DNA from 2 places in the Streptomyces sp. NPDC060002 genome. Region 1 is predicted to be linked to the other one. Evidence: predicted binding sites of a transcription regulator. Region 1 holds the regulator's gene; the other holds the start of a gene.

Region 1 (9,798 bases):
CTCGTCGGTGGTGTACGCCACGGACATGCTGCTCAGCCCGCCCGGCTCGCACGCCACCACGCCGACCGCCGCCACGGCCACCAACGGGAGAAGCCGAATCCGCCTCGATGCCCCCATGGACGGCAGCGTGCCACTCGGGCGGGCGGTGCGGTAGCCCGTATGCGGTCACGTTGCGCGCGGGTCCCGCCGTGGCCGCGTGAACGCCGTTCACCGCCGTGGCACTCAGCCGCGCAGCAGCAGCCACTCCTGAAGTTCCACCAGATTGCCCTCCGGGTCCTTCAGATGGGCCACCCGCATCCGGTCCGCCATCGGGGCGGGGCCGTGGATCAGGGTGGCGCCGCGGGCGGTGATCCGCGCGCACATGGCGTCCAGGTCGTCGACGCGCAGGGCCACCAGAGAGCGGTGCCCGTTCGCCGTGCCGCTCAGTTCGCCGAGCACCTGCGCCATCATCGCGCGGTCCTGGATGGCTATCCCCGCCGAACCGGTGGCGGGAGAGAACTTCTCGTACGGTCCCCGCTCCGCCCCCGACTGCGGCTTGAGGCCGAGGACCTCGGCGTAGAAGCGGTAGCAGGCGGCGAAGTCGGTGACCAGCAGCCTTACCTGGACGAATTCCACGATGTCCTCCCGGAGAGCGGGCGGGTCAGGACCAGCGGCCGGTCCTGCCCAGGATGAGGGACGCGGCCGCCGTGCCGGCGGTCGAGGTGCGCAGGACGCTCCGCCCGAGCCGGTACGCCTTCGCGCCCGCCTCCGCGAAGAGCGCCAACTCGTCCGGGGAGACGCCCCCTTCGGGTCCCACGACGAGCACGATCTCGCCCGTGGCGGGCAGCGCGGCGGTGGCCAGGGGCTCACTGCCGTAGTCACGGTCCTCGTGCAGGACGGCGGCGAAGTCGGCGCGGGCGAGGACCTCCGCCACCTGCCGGGACGTCGACGCCTCGGCGACCTCGGGGAAACGGACCCGACGGGACTGCTTGCCGGCCTCGCGGGCGGTGGCCCGCCACTTGGCGAGCGCCTTCGCGCCGCGCTCGCCCTTCCACTGGGTGATGCAGCGCGCGGCGGCCCACGGCACGATCGCGTCGACGCCGGTCTCGGTCATCGTCTCGACGGCCAGCTCGCCCCGGTCGCCCTTCGGCAGCGCCTGGACGACGGTGATCCGGGGCGCCTCGGCGGGCTCCTCGATCACCTCTCCCAGGCCCACCACCAGCCGGTCCTTGCCCTCGGCGGCGACGACCTCGCCGCGCGCCCAGCGTCCGGCGCCGTCGGTGAGGACGACCTCCTCGCCGGTCCGCAGCCGCTTCACGGAGACGGCGTGCCGGCCCTCAGGACCGTCCAGCACGAACTCGGAGCGGGAGGACGGGAGTTCGTCGACGACGAAGACGGGCGCCGTCATCCGGCACCGCCCTCACCGGCCGGGAACTCCGACAACGCTGTCCGCGCGTCGGCGAGTTCGGAGACCAGAACCTCCACCAGCTGCCCGGCGGGCAGCTCGCGGGCCAGCCGGTGGCCCTGTCCCGCCCACAGCGCCATGCCCTGCGCGTCGCCCGCCTTGGCGGCCGCCTTGCGCAGCGGCGAGGTGAGGTGGTGGACCTCCGGGTAGGCGGCCGGCGCGTACGGGCCGTGCTCGCGCAGGAAACGGTTGACCAGACCGCGGGCCGGGCGGCCGGAGAAGGCACGGGTCAGCTCGGTCCGCACGAAGAGGGGGTTGGTCAGCGCCTGCTTGTGCACGGCGTGCGCGCCGGACTCGGGCGTGACGAGGAACGCGGTCCCCAGCTGGGCCGCGTCCGCGCCGGCCGCGAGGGCCGCGGCGATCTGGCTCCCGCGCATGAGCCCGCCCGCGGCAACGATCGGCAGGTTCACGGACTCGCGGACCTGGGCGATCAGCGCGAGCAGCCCGATGCCGGAGCGGTCGTTCTCCGGGTTGTCCCGGTGGGTGCCCTGGTGGCCGCCGGCCTCCACACCCTGAACGATCACCGCGTCCGCGCCGGCCCGCTCCACCGCGCGGGCCTCCTCGGCGGTGGTCACCGTGACCAGGGTGACCGTTCCCGCGCGCCGCAGGGAGTCCAGCGCCTCGCCGCCCGGGATGCCGAAGTGGAACGACACCACCGGCACCGGGTTGTCCAGCAGCACCGCGAGCTTGGCGTCATAGCCGTCGTCCCGGCCGCTGTCCGGATCGCCCAGCTCGGTCTCGTACCAGGCGGCCTCACCGGCCAGCTGGTGGGCGTAGACCTCGATGGCGCCCGTCTCCGCATGGTCCGGCTGCGGCATGAACAGGTTCACGCCGAAGGGACGGGCGGTGAGGCTCCGCAGCTGCTTGATCTCCTGGTACATGCCGTCGGCCGTTTTGTACCCGGCGGCGAGGAACCCGAGCCCACCGGCCTCGCACACGGCGGCCGCGAGACGCGGGAGAGAGACACCGCCCGCCATGGGGGCCTGCACGATCGGATACGGGAAGAGATCGGTCAGTGCGGAGGACATGACGGCATGTTGTCACGTCCTCCGAACAAGTCCGAATCGACCCTTCCCATGGGCGCCGACTGTCACGTGCCGGCAGATCCAGCCCGTCCGGCGATCGAGGACGAGGCCCGTTCAGGGCCGGTACGGGGGTCTGAGGCGCAGCCCCCAGGGACGGGAAAGGGCAGGGGCGGCGGGGGCGAAACCGCCCCCGCACACCCACCGTCACCGCCCGTTGAACGCGTCCTTCAGCCGGGAGAACAACCCCTGCTGCCCGGGCTGGAACTGCCCGATGGGCCGCTCCTCGCCCCGCAACTTGGCCAGCTCCCGCAGCACCCGCTCCTGCTCGGGATCGAGCTTGCTCGGCGTCTGGACCTCGACATGCACGATGAGGTCACCACGCCCCCCGCCCCGCAGATGCGTGATGCCCCGGCCGTGCAACGGAATCGACTGGCCGGACTGGGTGCCGGGCCGGATGTCGACCTCCTCCAGCCCGTCCAGCGTCTCCAGCGGCACCTTGGTGCCGAGCGCCGCCGCCGTCATCGGCAGCGTCACCGTGCAGTGCAGGTCGTCACCGCGCCGCTGGAACATCGCGTGCGGCAGCTCGTGGATCTCGACGTACAGGTCACCGGCGGGGCCGCCGCCGGGGCCGACCTCGCCCTCGCCCGCGAGCTGGATCCGGGTGCCGTTGTCGACACCGGCCGGGATCTTCACGGTCAGCGTGCGGCGCGAGCGCACCCGCCCGTCGCCCGCGCACTCCGGGCACGGGGTCGGCACGACGGTGCCGAAGCCCTGGCACTGCGGGCACGGCCGCGAGGTCATGACCTGTCCGAGGAAGGACCGCGTCACCTGCGACACCTCGCCGCGGCCGCGGCACATGTCACACGTCTGCGCCGTGGTGCCGGGGGCCGCGCCCTCGCCACTGCACGTCGAGCAGACGATCGCCGTGTCGACCTGGAGGTCCTTGGTCGTGCCGAAGGCCGCCTCCTCGAGGTCGATCTCCAGCCGGATCATCGCGTCCTGGCCGCGCCGGGTGCGCGAGCGCGGACCGCGCTGCGACGCCGTACCGAAGAACGCGTCCATGATGTCCGAGAAGTTCCCGAAGCCACCGGCTCCGAAGCCGCCCGCGCCACCGCCTCCGGACTGCGACAGGGGGTCGCCGCCGAGGTCGTAGACCTGCTTCTTCTGCGGGTCCGACAACACCTCGTAGGCGGCGTTGATCTCCTTGAACCGCTCCTGGGTCTTCGGGTCCGGATTGACGTCCGGGTGCAGCTCGCGCGCGAGCCGCCGGAAGGCCTTCTTGATCTCTTCCTGCGACGCATCGCGGCGCACGCCGAGAACGGCGTAGTAGTCCGTGGCCACCTACGACTCCGCCAGGATCTGTCCGACGTACCGTGCCACCGCTCGTACCGCTCCCATCGTTCCCGGGTAATCCATGCGGGTCGGTCCGACCACGCCCAGCTTGGCGACTGCTTCGCCGCCCGAACCGTAGCCGACCGACACCACCGAAGTGGAGTTGAGTCCCTCATAGGCGTTCTCGTGACCGATGCGTACGGTCATGCCCGAATCGCCTGCCTCGCCAAGGAGCTTGAGGAGCACGACCTGCTCCTCCAGTGCCTCCAGGACGGGCCGGATAGTGAGGGGAAAGTCATGTCCGAAGCGGGTGAGATTGGCGGTACCGCCGATCATCAGCCGCTCCTCGTTCTCCTCGACGAGTGTCTCCAGCAGGGTGGAGAGCACCGTCGTGACCGTGCCGCGGTCCTCGCCCTCGAAGGCTTCCGGCAGATCCTCCACCAGCTGCGGCACGTCCGCGAAGCGGCGCCCCGCGACCCGGCTGTTGAGCCGCGCGCGCAGATCCGCCAGCGAGGCCTCCCCGAAGGGCGCCGCGCAGTCCACCATCCGCTGCTCGACCCGCCCGGTGTCCGTGATCAGCACGAGCATCAGGCGTGCGGGCGCGAGCGAGAGAAGCTCCACGTGCCGCACGGTCGAGCGGGTCAGTGACGGGTACTGCACGACGGCGACCTGCCGGGTGAGCTGCGCGAGCAGCCGTACCGTCCGGGCCACGACGTCGTCGAGGTCGACGGCGCCGTCGAGGAAGTTCTGGATGGCCCGCCGCTCCGGACCGGTCATCGGCTTGACGCCGGCCAGCTTGTCGACGAACAGCCGGTAGCCCTTGTCCGTGGGGATCCGCCCGGCACTGGTGTGCGGCTGGGCGATGTACCCCTCGTCCTCCAGGGCGGCCATGTCGTTGCGGACCGTCGCCGGGGACACGCCGAGGCTGTGCCGCTCGGTGAGCGCCTTCGACCCCACGGGTTCCTCGGTGCCGACGTAGTCCTGGACGATGGCACGCAGCACCCGGAGCCTGCGTTCACTCAGCATCGCGCGCACACCTCCAGCAGTCGTCCCCAGTCCCCTGGGTGTCTCGTTCTGGCACTCTTCACATCCGAGTGCCAGCGTTCCCCGGCCCAGTGTACGGCTGTGGGGTACACCCGGGGCAAGGTCGGCCCATGGTGCAGCGTCGTAGGGCTAGCGTCGCGGCATGACGGTGACTTGGGAAGAGCTCGGGTGGGAGCGGGTCGCGGCCGGGGTGGGCCGGGTGCGGCTGCCGGGCTGGGACTGCACGGCGGGGCTGGTCGTCGGGGCGGGCGCGGTGCTGATGATCGACGCGGGGTCGAGCCTGGCCGAGGGGGTGCGGCTGCGGGCCTGGGCCGAGGAACTCAGCGGCTCCCGTGTGACCCATCTCGCGCTCACCCACCCGCACTTCGATCATGTGTTCGGGGCGGCGGCGTTCTCGGGCGCGGAGGTCTTCGGGGCGGTCGGGGCGGACACCGTGCCGGCCGAGGAGCTGCGGGCGGACGCGGTGCGCAACGGTCTCGACGAGGCGGCGGCGACGGAGGCCGCCGACACGCTCGTCCGGCCCCGGCACCTCGTCTGCGGCGAACGGACCCTCGACCTGGGCGGCGGCCGGCAGGTCCTGCTGGCGAACGTCGGACCCGGTCACACCGCCCATGACCTGGCGGTCCTGGTTCCCGGCAGCCCCGAGACGGTGTTCTGCGGCGACCTCGTCGAGGAGTCCGGCGAGCCCCAGGCCGGACCCGACTCCGTACCGTCCCAGTGGGCCGCCGCGCTCGACCGCCTCCTCGAACTCGGCGGCGAGAACGCGCTGTACGTGCCCGGTCACGGGGCGGTGGTGGACGCGGCGTTCGTGCGGGCGCAGCGGGACGCCCTGAGCACCCGTTTCGGCGTGTCGCCCTGATCGGCCCCGAGCTTCTCCTATCGTCATCCGAATGCGCCAGTACTCCGCCGACCTCACCCCACCCTGGAAGGGACCGAAGCCGGTCCCCGAGGTCCCGGCGGAGCCCGGGCTGGTGGTGGAGGAGCCCGGCACCGGGTTCTGCGGGGCGGTGATCCGCTGCGAGGCGGGCACGGTGACCCTGGAGGACCGCTTCGGCAAGCACCGGGTGTTCCCGCTGGAGCCGCGCGGCTTCCTGCTGGAGGGCAGGGTCGTGACCCTCGTGAGACCCGCGTCGTCCTCGCCCGTACGTCCCACCCGTACCGCCTCCGGTTCGGTCGCCGTCCCCGGCGCACGCGCGCGGGTCGCCCGCGCCGGCCGTATCTACGTCGAGGGCCGGCACGACGCCGAGCTGGTCGAGAAGGTGTGGGGCGACGACCTGCGCGTCGAGGGCGTGGTCGTGGAGTACCTGGAGGGCGTGGACGACCTGCCGTCGATCGTCGCCGAGTTCGCGCCGGGCCCCGACGCGAAACTGGGCGTCCTGGTGGACCACCTCGTCCCCGGCACGAAGGAGTGGCGCATCGCCCGGTCGGTCACGAGCGAGCACGCCCTGGTCGTCGGCCACCCGTACATCGACATCTGGGAGGCCGTGAAACCGTCGTCCGTCGGGATCGAGGCCTGGCCCCGGGTACCGCACGGCCAGGACTGGAAGACGGGCGTGTGCCGGGCCCTCGGCTGGCCGGAGAACACCGGGGCGGTCTGGCAGGCGATCCTGAAGCGGGTGGGGTCCTACAAGGACCTCGAGCCGGAGCTGCTGGGGCGCGTCGAGGAACTGATCGACTTCGTGACCGTGTCCTGAGCCCCCGGCCCGGATCCCTGAGTCTTCGGCCCTGAGCCCTCACTCCTCAGCCCTGATCCCTCGACCCTGACGGCTGCGGCCTGCGGTCCGCGGTCCACGTTCCGCGGTCACGGTCCACGGTCCACGGTCCACGGGCAGACGCTCAGTCGACCAGGTCCCGCACCACCGCGTCCGCCAGCAGCCGCCCGCGCAGGGTGAGCACGGCACGCCCCTCGTCGTAGGGGCCGCTGTCGAGCAGCCCGTCCGCCAGGGCCCGCCGCGACGCCGCGAGTCCGTCCGGCCGCAGCAGGTCCAGCGGTACGCCCTCCCGCAGCCGCAGCTCCAGCAGGATCCGCTCCACCCGGCGGTCCTCGGCCGGCAGCAGCTCCCGTCCGGCCCCCGGCGACCGTCCGGCCGCGAGCGCCGCCGCGTACGCCCCGGGGTGCTTCACGTTCCACCAGCGGACGCCGCCCACGTGCGAGTGCGCTCCCGGGCCCGCGCCCCACCAGTCGGCGCCGCGCCAGTACAGCTCGTTGTGCAGGCAGCGGGCCGCCTCGGAGGTGGCCCAGTTGGACACCTCATACCACTCGTAGCCCGCCGCGGCGAAGGTCTCCTCGGCGATCAGGTAGCGGTCGGCGTGGACGTCGTCGTCCGTCATCGGGACCTCGCCCCGGCGGATCCGGCGGGCGAGCTGGGTGCCCTCCTCGACGATCAGGGCGTACGCGGAGACGTGGTCGGGGCCCGCGCCCAGGGCGGCGTCCAGCGAGGCCCGCCAGTCGTCGTCCGACTCGCCCGGGGTGCCATAGATCAGGTCCAGGTTGACGTGGTCGAAGCCGGCCGCCCGGGCCTCCGCCACGCAACGCTCGGGCCGGCCGGGGGTGTGCGTGCGGTCGAGCACCTTCAGCACGTGCTGCCTGGCGCTCTGCATGCCGAAGGAGATCCGGTTGAAGCCGCCCTGGCGGAGGGTGGCCAGGTAGGCGGGGTCGACGGATTCCGGGTTCGCCTCGGTCGTCACCTCCGCGTCCGCCGCCAGCCCGAACTCGTCGCGGATCGCGCCGAGCATCCGTACCAGGTCGGAGGCGGGCAGCAGGGTCGGCGTACCGCCGCCGACGAAGACCGTGCGGGCCTCGCGCGGGTCGTCGCCGAGGACCGTGCGGGCCAGGCGGATCTCGTCGATCAGGGTGTCGGCGTAGTTCTCGCGGGAGGCGAGGACACCGCCGGTGCCGCGCAGCTCGGTGGCGGTGTAGGTGTTGAAGTCGCAGTAGCCGCAGCGGGTCGCGCAGTACGGGACGTGCAGATAGAACCCGAGGGGGCGGTCGGCGGCGCCGGCGAGCGCGTGCGCGGGGAGCGCGCCGTCGTCGGGGACCGGCTCACCGTCGGGAAGTGCGGAAGGCATGTCGTCCATTGTCCCGTACGCCCGCCCCACCCCGGATGCCCCGGCACCACGGGGCCCATGGCCACACCCACCGACCCGTGGTACGCCCGCCCGACTCCGGATGCCCCGGCACCACGGGGCCCATGGCCACACCCACCGGCCCGTGGCCCGGACGCCAGGCGGGCCGTCAGTCCAGCAGTTCGGCGCCCAGCGGCCGTCCCGCACGTGCGCCCGGCAGGATGTACGCCACCGCCGAGCCCCGCGCCTCGATGAAACCGCTCAGGTCGTCCTGAGCCGCCATCCGGCGCTGCACCCGCGCGAAGAGCGCGGGGTCCCGCATGAACGCGAGGAACAGCAGGCCCTGCTCGGTGGGGCCGTCGGCGTAGGAGTAGCCGCGGCGCAGCATCCGGGCGCCCGCGTCGAGGCGGGGACTGACGGCCCGGACGTGGGAGCGCGGCGGGGCGGCGTCCTCGGGGCCCCCGGCCGACGGCCCGCTGTCCAGCGGGCCACCGGTCGGGCGGTCACGGCCGATGATCTCCTCCTGACGGCGCACGGCCAGCCGCGCGAAGTCCTCGAGGCGCAGCTGGACCCGCCGTACGACGAGGTAGGTGGCGTTGCCCGACCACACCCAGCGCTCGCACTCCTCGGGGGTGGGATTGGCGGGCCCGTCCTTGAAGCCGAGCAGGCTGCGCGGGGTGGTGCCGCCGTCGGGGGACGGGGGCAGGAAACCGTCCTGCCGCCAGCGCGGGTACAGGGTCTCCCCGGCCAGCCGGGTCAGGGTCGCGGCGATCGCCTCGGTGGCGTCCGCGGTGTCGGCGCAGAGCTGCACCAGCAGGTCGCCGCCGCAGCGGTCGGGCTCGAGACGGTCGCCGGTGAAGGCGGGCAGGTCACGCAGGGCGGCCGGGCCCCGCAGGCCGAGGCGCGCGGGGAGGGCGGGGCCGATGCCGAGGGTGGCGGTGAGGCGGGCGGCGCGCGAGCTGTCCGCCTCCAGCGTCTCGGCGAGGGCGTGCGTCCACGTACCGAGCACCGCCTTCAGCGCTCGCGCGCCCGCCGCGCCGCGCAGGGCGGGGTCGAGGTCGTACGCCAGGAGCAGCGTGGTGGCCTGCCGCGGGGTCGTCACCCCGGCCTGGCGCAGGCCGTGGAAGCCGGGCCCGCGGGCGTCCTCGGGCGGATCGGCGTCGCGGGTACAGGCGGTCACGGTCAGCCCGAGCCCCGCGCCGGCGATCAGGACGCGTCGGCGGGTGGGGGTGTCACTTGCGGCATTCGTCGCCTTCGGCACGAACCGGACGATACATGTGCAGACCCGACCGCCCGGTTTCCCCCGCCTCACCCGGCACCCCCGGCCCCCTCCCGGCCGCCGCCCCACCCGTGTTCGACGGGCTCCCCGCCACCCTCGCCACCGCAACCCTCGCCACCGCGCCGTCCCCGGCGGACGGGCCCGAGCTGCGGCTACTCCGCCTGAAGTACCAGCAGCGCCAGGTCGTCCTCCGGCGGCTGCTCACCGAACTCGTGCACCAGCCGCCGGATCCGCTCCGCGATCAGCTCCGCGTCGAGTCCCGCGCAGCCCGCCAGCGCCGCGGCGAGACCGTCCTCGTCGTCGAACTGCCTCAGGCCCGACCGCCGTTCCGTGACGCCGTCGGTGACGCACAGCAGGCTGTCGCCGGGCCGCAGCTCCAGACTGTCGCTGGTGTACGTGACGTCCTCGAAGACCCCGAGCAGGGTCTGCGGGCGCCCGCCCGTGGCGACCGAGCCGTCCGGCCCGAGCAGCAGCGGCAGCGGGTGCCCGGCGGAGGCGAGGGTGCAGCGCACCCCTCCCTCGAAGGGGGCCAGCTCGCCGTAGAGGAGCGACAGGAAGCGGGTCTGCGGCCCGTCGCCCGGCCCGGCGGGGCCGACGAAGGCGCGGGC
Region 2 (9,798 bases), on a different contig from region 1:
GTGGGCACCGTGGATCTCGACGCCGTCGAAGCCGATGCGCTCGGCGGCGGCCGCGGCCTCGGCGAACGCGCCGATGACGTCGTCCAGGTCGCGCTGGGTCATCGCCCGGCCGGCGCCCTCGGTCCCGTCGAGACGGATACCGGAGGGGCCGACGGCGGGCGCGTCCGCGTACGGCGGCTCACCCTGGCTGCGCACCATCCCGATGTGCCACAGCTGCGGCACGATCGTCCCGCCGCCCGCGTGCACGGCGTCGGCGACCTTCGCCCAGCCCGCGAGCTGCTCCGCGCCGTGGAACCGGGGTACCCGGTCGCTCTGCCCCGCGGACTCGTGCCCGACGTACGTCCCCTCGGTGACGATGAGGCCGACACCGGCGGCGGCCCGACGGCCGTAGTACGACACGACGTCCTCGCCGGGAATGCCGTCCGGGGAGAACATGCGCGTCATGGGCGCCATGGCGATGCGGTTCGGAACGGTGAGTCCGTTGATGGACACCGGGCGGGAAAGGATCTCGGCGGCGCGCGTGGCGGCAGGCGGGGTGATGCTCACGTGGGGGGCTCCTCGGGACGATGGACCAGTGGGTATGTGCACATGCATTGAGTGCCTCTCCCACTGAAACCCCCCGACCACCCGAGCCATTCCGAGCCCCGGAAGACAGCCACTGTGATTCCGGCCACGCGTCGGCCAGGGGGGGGGCGGTGCCGCGCTCCACCACGGCCACGAAGCCTCCGCGAAAACCCGTTGGCGGACCACGGCGACCACTGCTACCTTCCCGGAGGCCGTGCGAGAGAACGAGGAGGTGGTACCCGTGAACGCAGTATCGACATGGGTGCTCCCCTCCGGGGTCACGGTCGGACGGTAGGTCGTCCGGGAGCGCCGTTCCAGCGCACTCCCGAAAGGCACGACCATGCAGTTCACTTCCGAGCAACGCCTCGACGACGGCGTCCTCGAACGCGAATTCACCCTCGGCGAGATCCCCGGCACCCTGTGGACGCCTGAATCCGCCGCACCGGCCCCGCTGATCCTGATGGCCCACAACAACGGCCTGCCCAAGGCGGACCCCCGGCTGGTGGCCCGGGCCCGGTACACCGCGGCGCACGGCTACGCGGTGGCCACCATCGACGCCGCCGGGTGCGGCGACCGGCCCCGTTCCGCGGCCGACGAGCAGGCCCGCGCCCACCTCCGCCGGGCGATGCAGGCCGGCGAGCCGGTCGACGAGATCTTCGAGTCCTTCGTCGGCCCGCTGGTCGAAAACGCGGTCCCGGAATGGCGGACCACCCTGGACGCCCTCCTTGCGCTGCCCGAGATCGGCGGCCCGGTCGGGTACTCGGGGTGGACCGCCGTCGGCATTCGGCTGGCGGTGGCCGAGCCGCGCATCACGGCCGCCGGTTTCTTCGCCGGGGGTTTCGTGCCCCGCGCCCAGCGCGAGGAGGCCCGGCAGATCACCGTTCCGCTGCTGTTCCTGCTGCAGTGGGACGACCATGGGAACCCCCGGCAGCGCGCCCTGGACCTGTTCGACGCCTTCGGCAGCAAGGAGAAGACGCTGCACGCCAATCTGGGCGGGCACACCGGCACCCCGTCGTTCGAACTGGAGGACGGGTGCCGGTTCCTGGACCGACATCTGAAGTGAGGCCGGGCCGTCTGGCGGGCAGCAGACAGTAGTTGGTGCCGGCCAGGATGCCGCCCATCGAGGACAGGCCCCGGCCTTCCTCGATGGCGGTGGCGGCGACCAGCCCACCGTCCGGGTCGATCAGGGTGCGGGACGGCCACCCGCGCCCCTATGTGCGGGCTCCTCCTGCGTGACGCGCGGCCCCGCGGGACCGCGCGTCACGATTCAACCGCCGCACCCTCTCCCGCAGCACCTCGGCGGGCGCCGCCTCTTCCACGTCCTCCGGCAGGCAGTCCCACTCCCGCCCACCACCCACCGGCCGCAGCACCACCCGGCCTTCCAGCCGTTCCATGACCTCCCCGATCCGCCCGCTCCTCGCGTCCAGGACGTACACCCCGCTCACGCGTCGGCCCCCGCCCCACGCAGGGCCGCCGCCAGCCGCGAGGCCACACCCAGGTTGCAGCGGCCCAGGTCCACCAGAGCGTACGGATCGCCGTGCGCGCCCGACACCGGATCGATCCGCAACGACGGCAGGATGATCCCCGCGTCGTGCAAGGCCGCCCGCAGTTGCTCCACGGCCTCCTGGACCGTCCGCGCCGGCCGGTCACCCGTGCTCGTCTCCGCCATACCCATCCCTCCACGCTGAGTGTTCACGTTCGCCACACAGCGTGGCCGACCCGCTTCTAACCTGGCCAGATACGGCGCCCCAACAACCACGTCTGTAGGACCAGGGAGTTGCCTGTGTCAGGCCCGAAGGACCTCGACCCGTCGTCGTCGCCGCGTTCCCTGCTGGGGGCGGAGCTTCGGCACGCCCGCGAGCGGAAGGCACTCAGCCAGGCCGAGCTGGGTGAGCCGCTCTTCGTCAGCGGCTCGTTCATCGGCCAGCTGGAGGCCGGAACACGGCGCATGCAGCTCGACTACGCCGTCCAGATAGACGAGCTCCTGGGCACGGGCGGGTTCTTCGCCCGCAACTGCCGGGCCCTGGCCAAGTCCAAGTACCCAAACCACTTCGCGGAGGCGGCGGAGGCGGAAGCGGTCGCTACGGCGATCAGGGAGTACTCACAGTTGCTGATCCCGGGCCTGCTGCAGACGAAGGCCTACGCGGAGGCGGTGTTCCGTGCGTACAAGCCGACTGCCCCGGACAGCGATATCGACGATTTGGTGGCCGCCCGCCTTGAGCGCGCACGTCTCCTCGACGATCCAACAACGCCGTTGTTGTGGGCGATCCTCGACGAAGCGGTGGTCCGTCGGACGGTCGGCGGAGGCGCGGTGATGGCGGAGGCGCTCCGCCGTGTGGCGGGTCTGGCCCAAAAGCATCGGATCATCGTGCAGGTGCTGCCGTTCGGTGCTGGGGCTCACGCGTCGATGCACGGCTCGCTGAAACTCATGGAATTCGAGGACGCTCCCCCGCTCTCCTTCGTGGAGGCACCGGATATGGGGAAGTTGCAGGACGACCCGGCTACGGTCGCCCGCCACACTCTGATGTTCAACCTCCTCCAGGCAGCGGCCCTTTCACCGCAGGATTCACTGGCCCTGCTGGAGTCGGTGGCGCAGGATTACGAACATGGAGAACCGCAGCCGTAAGTACGACCTGAGCACTGCCACCTGGCACAAGTCCAGCTACAGCGGCGGGGACGGCGGCAACTGCCTGGAGGTCGCCCTCGGCCACCCCGCCCTCGTCCCCGTCCGGGACTCCAAGACCCCCCTGGGCCCGAGGCTCGCGTTCCGGGCGGAGGCGTGGTCCGCGTTCGTGGAGAACCTCAAGGTGGGCTGATCCGCACCCGTCCCGAAGCTCAAGCGCCCAGCGCCGAGCCCTCTTTGCAAGGAACGGGTCAGGGGTCTCAACCCACCCTCCCACCCCGCGAGTTGACGCGACGTGACCGACTTGCCACGGAAGGTCACCAGGCTCTAGCGTGCGCATAACGAAACAGCCCCCGCCAGGTGCGCCAACACCTGCGGGGGCTTGACCTACAAGATCGAATGAGAGTCGATCCGTGGCTGATGCCAAGCTTAGTGCCGCCTCCCCGCCCGCGCACGTATCCCCGCACCCGATGGCCAATCCGGGTTACGGAAAACGCTCCGCACCGGGCCAACTCCGCCGCACCCGTCACGACTTCGCTCACCTCCCGCCCCGCGAGGCGGCCATCGCCGCGTACCTCGACCGCCTCCCCGACGGCACCGACATCTCCGTGAAGACGCTGGCCAAGCAGCTCCCGTACGGACAGTGCGCCCTCCGCACAGCCCTCAACCGCATTCAGCAGGCCGGGCACCTGAGGCGGGGCCGGGAACGCGTGGCGACCGCTTCGGGCGAGTCGCGCTGGATCACCCGAACGTGGTTCACCCGTACCGCGCGCGACGACCGCTGGTGGGTGACCTTCACCCGAGGTGACGTACCGGAAGACGCGCCGGACCCCGAACGAGCCCGGTCCGCCACCCGCTCCCGCGCCCACATCCTGCTCGCCGCCCTCGGCCGCACGGCACCCGCCCTCTCCCTGTCCGCAGCCGACTGCGCGCAGCTCGCCCCGCTGGTGGAGGAGTGGTTCGCACGCGGGGCCACCGAAGACACGCTCCTCGCCGCCCTCACCGCCGGCCTGCCGACCCCGGTCCACAGCCCCGCAGCCCTGCTCCGCCGCCGCCTGACGGACAAACTCCCACCGGAGCCGCCTGCCCCCCGGCCGCCCCGCCGGATGCTGGAGTGCGCGGAGTGTCGTGTCCCGGGCCGCCCCGAAGCGCTGCCGGGGGGCGTTTGCAGCGGCTGCCGGGGTGCGCGCGCCCACGCCCACGCCAATGCGCCCCTGCCCGCTGCGGCCATCCACGCCCACGCGACGGAGATCCGTGCGGCGATGTCCCTGCGACAACAGGAAAGGACACCCGTATGACAGCTCCCACGGTCCGACGAGACCACACCGGGGCACGATGGAAGGAAGGAGGCGACGCCATGACCCCTGACACCGCTGAACGCCCGCAGATGTCCGTCGAGGACTTCGAGGAACTCGTCGGCAAGGCTCCGAGGGAGCTACGCAACCGGCTGGAGTTCCTCGGCGGGAGGCTGTGCATCCGGCACGGGCCGCTCGACGTCGAGGAGTTCGAGGAACTGGCCGAGGCGGCTCCCGAGACCGTGCGGCTGGAGTACATCAACGGGAAGGTAGTTGTAAAGGCCATGCCGGACGGCAACCATGGCGAGATCTTCGTCTGGCTTCAGGAACAGTGCATGCAACATCGCCCTGATCTGCGCGTCTACCCCGAGTCCGGCGTCAAAGCCGAGGCATACCGCAAGGGCCGGGCCCGCACGGACGGTGCGCTCGCGCCGAAGGGCCACTTCAAGGGCCGCACGGAATGGTCTGCGGCCGACGGCATCCTGATGGCCGTGGAGATCACCTCCCACGACAGGGACACCGACCAGCGCGACCGTATCGACAAGCCTGTCGGCTATGCCGGGGCCGACATCCCCGTCTACCTCCTCATCGACCGCGACCACAACACGATCGTCGTGTTCAGCGAGCCCAAGGATGGCCGCTACCAGCAGTCCGACTCCTACACCTGGGGTGCCACCGTGCCGCTTCCCGCTCCGGTGAGCGTCACCCTCGACACCGAGGAGCTCAAGGACTACGCCGACTGAAACGCCCGAAGGCGGCACCCCCCGTTTCCGGGAAGTACCGCCTTCGGCCTGTAGGACAGGCGATCAACCGTGAGGTCGATCAGAAGTCCATGTCACCGCCCGGCATGCCGCCGCCGGCCGGCGCGGACGCCTTCTCCGGCTTGTCGGCGATGACGGCCTCGGTGGTGAGGAACAGCGCGGCGATGGAGGCCGCGTTCTGCAGCGCCGAGCGCGTGACCTTCGCCGGGTCGATGATGCCCTCGGCGATCATGTCGACGTACTCGCCGGTCGCGGCGTTGAGGCCGTGACCGATGGGCAGGTTGCGGACCTTCTCGACGACGACGCCACCCTCGAGACCACCGTTGACGGCGATCTGCTTCAGCGGGGCCTCGAGCGCGATGCGCACGGCGTTGGCGCCGGTCGCCTCGTCACCCTCGAGCTCCAGCTTCTCGAAGACGGCGGACGCCTGGATGAGCGCAACGCCACCACCGGCGACGATGCCCTCCTCGACGGCGGCCTTCGCGTTGCGGACGGCGTCCTCGATGCGGTGCTTGCGCTCCTTGAGCTCCACCTCGGTGGCGGCGCCGGCCTTGATGACGGCGACACCGCCGGCGAGCTTCGCCAGGCGCTCCTGCAGCTTCTCGCGGTCGTAGTCCGAGTCGCTGTTCTCGATCTCGGCGCGGATCTGGTTGACCCGACCCGCGACCTGGTCCGAAGAGCCGGCACCGTCGACGATGGTGGTCTCGTCCTTGGTGATGACGACCTTGCGGGCCTTGCCCAGGAGGTCGATGGAGGTGTTCTCGAGCTTGAGACCGACCTCCTCGGAGATGACCTCGCCACCGGTGAGGATGGCGATGTCGTTCAGCATCGCCTTGCGGCGGTCGCCGAATCCCGGGGCCTTGACCGCGACGGACTTGAAGGTGCCGCGGATCTTGTTGACGACCAGCGTCGACAGCGCCTCGCCCTCGACGTCCTCGGCGATGATCAGCAGCGGCTTGCCGCCCTGCATGACCTTCTCGAGGAGCGGGAGCAGGTCCTTGACGTTGGCGATCTTGGAGTTCGCGATCAGGATGTACGGGTCGTCGAGGACGGCCTCCATACGCTCCATGTCGGTGGCGAAGTACGCCGAGATGTAGCCCTTGTCGAAGCGCATACCCTCGGTGAGCTCCAGCTCCAGACCGAAGGTCTGGGACTCCTCGACGGTGATGACGCCTTCCTTGCCGACCTTGTCCATCGCCTCGGCGATGAGCTCGCCGATCTGGGTGTCGGCGGCGGAGATGGAGGCCGTGGAAGCGATCTGCTCCTTGGTCTCGACATCCTTGGCCTGCTCGAGCAGGGCACCGGAGACGGCCTCGACGGCCTTCTCGATACCGCGCTTGAGGGCCATCGGGTTGGCGCCGGCGGCTACGTTGCGCAGGCCTTCCTTGACCAGGGCCTGGGCGAGGACGGTCGCGGTGGTCGTACCGTCACCGGCGACGTCGTCCGTCTTCTTGGCGACTTCCTTGACCAGCTCTGCGCCGATCTTCTCGTACGGGTCCTCGAGCTCGATCTCCTTGGCGATGGAAACACCATCGTTGGTGATCGTGGGTGCGCCCCACTTCTTCTCGAGGACGACGTTGCGGCCCTTGGGGCCGAGCGTCACCTTCACGGCGTCCGCGAGCTGGTTCATGCCGCGCTCGAGGCCGCGCCGTGCCTCCTCGTCGAACGCGATGATCTTGGCCATGTGAAGTGGTCCTCCCGGACTGGGGTGGATTGCTCCGGACCGCGCTGGCGCCCGCGACGGACGGCTCGCCGGCCTCGTGGTTCCTTGCCCCACCTGGCCTGCGGGCCTCACCGACCCGATCCTCGTTGTCACTCTCACCTTCAGAGTGCTAACGCCAATGATTAGCACTCGACCCATGAGAGTGCAAGCGCCTCCGCCGGACCGGCGCCCTTCCGGACACCCCTCGCGGACGTCTCACCGACGCCTCGCGGACGTCCCCGGACAGACTGAAGGGCTCGCACCCGGTGGAGGTGCGAGCCCTTCGTCAGATGTACAGAAGAACGACGCTTTCAGTCGGCGCGTGCTTCAGCCGGTCGCGAGCCGGACCATGTCCGCCTGCGGCCCCTTCTGGCCAGCCGAGATCTCGAAATCGACCCGCTGACCCTCTTCCAGGGTGCGGTAGCCGTCCATCTGAATCGCGCTGTAGTGGACGAAAACATCCGCACCACCGTCGACCGCGATGAAGCCGTACCCCTTCTCCGCGTTGAACCATTTGACGGTGCCCTGAGCCATGCCTAACTCCCCTATTACTGGCCCTTGCACAGATCCACACTTCGCGGATCCGGGTCAGACCTCACCCCCCGGTTGGCTTGGGGGCGTGCGCCGGAACGCGTCGACCGCGGCCGAATGTATCTGTCCAACTGCCGTCTGCAACAGGTCAGTCGGACGAGAATTCCGGACGCGTGGGATCCGGAATGTGGCGAGAATTCGCCTGAATTGAGGGCAAGTCGGGCCCTACATAAGCCACAAAAGCCACGAGAGAGGCGCAGACATTGGCTGCTTCTTGTCGGGCGTGGGGCAGAAATCAAAGGTTCCGGATACGGCGATCCGGACCGGGTTCCCCAACTGTACCGCGCTCAACCACACTGAATTGCCCCCTCCGCTTCTATCGCGGAGAGGGCAATTCGATGAACGCTCGGTAATCGCTGTTACCGACGGTTACTACCGATGGGTACTGAACGACGGTCAGTCATCCGCCCAGCGGTCGCCCGCCCGTCGGCTCAGCCACCGGCGACGGCCGGGATGATGGAGACGCCGGCGCCGTCCGGGGTGGCCGTCTCCAGACCCTGCTCGAAGCGGACGTCGTCGTCGTTCACGTAGACGTTGACGAACCGGCGCAGCTTGCCCTGGTCGTCCAGGACCCGGGCGGCGATGCCGGTGTGGTTCTTCTCCAGATCGGAGATGACCTCGCCGAGGGTGGCACCCTGGGCACTCACCTCGGCCTGGCCGCCCGTGTAGGTGCGCAGGATGGTGGGGATGCGGACGTTGACGCTCATGTCTTGTGATCTCCGGTCGGGTAGTAAGCCTCAGGGGCGCGGGGCCGTGCGGATCGTGCCGCTGCCGCCGCGTGGGCGCGACCGGCCCACACCGGCCCGCAGCGCCCATACGGTCTTATAGCGGAGCGCCCCGCTCAGGACGCGAGGCCGGCCTCTCGGAAGGAGTCGAGGTTCGGACGGATGGTCGCGGTCAGCCCGGTGCCGGCCACCGCGTCCAGGGTCTTCAGCCCGTCGCCCGTGTTGAGGACGACGGTCGTCCTGGTCGGGTCGAGAAGACCGTTCTCGATCAGCTTGCGCGTCACACCCACCGTCACACCACCGGCGGTCTCCGCGAAGATGCCCTCGGTCCGCGCCAGCAGCTTGATCGCGTCGACGATCTGCTCGTCGCTCACGTCCTCCACCGCGCCGCCGGTGCGCCGTGCGATGTCGAGGACGTACGGACCGTCCGCCGGGTTGCCGATGGCCAGCGACTTGGCGATGGTGTTCGGCTTCTGCGGGCGGACCACGTCGTGCCCGGCCTTGTAGGCGACGGAGACCGGGGAGCAGCCCTCGGCCTGCGCGCCGAAGATCTTGTACGGCCTGTCCTCGACCAGCCCGAGCTTGATCAGCTCCTGGAGGCCCTTGTCGATCTTCGTCAGCTGCGAGCCGGAGGCGATCGGCACGACCAGCTGGTCCGGCAGCCGCCAGCCGAGCTGCTCGCAGATCTCGTACGCCAGCGTCTTGGAACCCTCGGCGTAGTACGGCCGCAGGTTGACGTTGACGAAACCCCAGCCCTCGCCCGCCGAGTCGCCGATGAGCTCGGAGCAGAAGCGGTTGACGTCGTCGTAGTTGCCCTCGATGCCGACGAGTTCGCCGCCGTAGATCGCGGCCATGACGACCTTGCCCTGTTCCAGGTCGTGCGGGATGAACACGCAGGAGCGGAAGCCCGCCCGGGCGGCGGCGGCGCCGACGGCTCCGGCCAGGTTGCCCGTGGAGGAGCAGGAGAGCGTGGTGAAGCCGAACGCGCGGGCGGCCTCGATGGCCTGGGCGACGACCCGGTCCTTGAAGGAGTGCGTCGGGTTGCCGGAGTCGTCCTTGACGAAGAGCTTGCCGGCGTCGACGCCCAGCTCGCGGGCGAGGTTGTCGGCCTGGACGAGCTTGGTCCAACCGGGGTTGATGTTGGGCTTGTCGGCCACGTCCGCCGGGACCGGCAGCAGCGGCGCGTAGCGCCAGATGTTCGCGGGTCCGGCCTCGATGCGCTTGCGGAGCTCCTCCGTGTCGTAGGAGGAGAAGTCATACGCGATCTCCAGCGGGCCGAAACACTCCTCGCAGGCGAACACCGGGCCGAGGGGCACACGGTGACCGCACTCGCGGCAGTTCAACGCCGCGGCCGGACCGAGGTCGACAGCAGAGGACGTCGTAGAGTCGGTGGTGCTTGCATCAGCGGTGCTTGCAACAGTCTGCGCAGCCATGTGAGGCGAGGCCCTTTCTCCTCATCTTCCTCACGACGCATCTCGCCGTGAGACGGATTTGGCACCTTCCCGAGCCGGGAGCCTCGCGGAGCGATCACCACATG

What was found. Region 1 encodes HrcA, which represses chaperone genes, less so after heat shock. Its sites were predicted from a motif close to TTNGCACTCNGNNNNNCNGAGTGCNAA; they were not measured.
Positions count from the first base shown of each region.
Region 2: groL (chaperonin GroEL) is a predicted target of HrcA. The motif match lies at 7,089-7,115, and genes of this name have one in related genera.

Region 1 covers NZ_JBHWUW010000002.1:294,364-304,161, forward strand. The annotation lists gene ACFWBD_RS03800 (hypothetical protein) at 1-117, opposite strand, end outside; gene ACFWBD_RS03805 (VOC family protein) at 223-615, opposite strand; gene ACFWBD_RS03810 (16S rRNA (uracil(1498)-N(3))-methyltransferase) at 641-1,387, opposite strand; gene ACFWBD_RS03815 (nitronate monooxygenase) at 1,384-2,472, opposite strand; gene dnaJ (molecular chaperone DnaJ) at 2,674-3,810, opposite strand; gene hrcA (heat-inducible transcriptional repressor HrcA) at 3,811-4,827, opposite strand; gene ACFWBD_RS03830 (MBL fold metallo-hydrolase) at 4,988-5,704, shown strand; gene ACFWBD_RS03835 (DUF3097 domain-containing protein) at 5,736-6,539, shown strand; gene hemW (radical SAM family heme chaperone HemW) at 6,682-7,914, opposite strand; gene ACFWBD_RS03845 (Dyp-type peroxidase) at 8,081-9,172, opposite strand; gene ACFWBD_RS03850 (SpoIIE family protein phosphatase) at 9,343-9,798, opposite strand, start outside.
Region 2 covers NZ_JBHWUW010000004.1:267,934-277,731, forward strand. The annotation lists gene ACFWBD_RS06490 (NADH:flavin oxidoreductase) at 1-546, opposite strand, end outside; gene ACFWBD_RS06495 (dienelactone hydrolase family protein) at 905-1,627, shown strand; gene ACFWBD_RS06500 (hypothetical protein) at 1,776-2,009, opposite strand; gene ACFWBD_RS06505 (hypothetical protein) at 2,006-2,233, opposite strand; gene ACFWBD_RS06510 (Scr1 family TA system antitoxin-like transcriptional regulator) at 2,348-3,190, shown strand; gene ACFWBD_RS06515 (DUF397 domain-containing protein) at 3,171-3,380, shown strand; gene ACFWBD_RS06520 (hypothetical protein) at 3,658-4,485, shown strand; gene ACFWBD_RS06525 (Uma2 family endonuclease) at 4,545-5,225, shown strand; gene groL (chaperonin GroEL) at 5,305-6,927, opposite strand; gene ACFWBD_RS06535 (cold-shock protein) at 7,273-7,479, opposite strand; gene ACFWBD_RS06540 (MoaD/ThiS family protein) at 7,968-8,243, opposite strand; gene thrC (threonine synthase) at 8,378-9,694, opposite strand; SAM riboswitch class I at 9,713-9,798, opposite strand, start outside.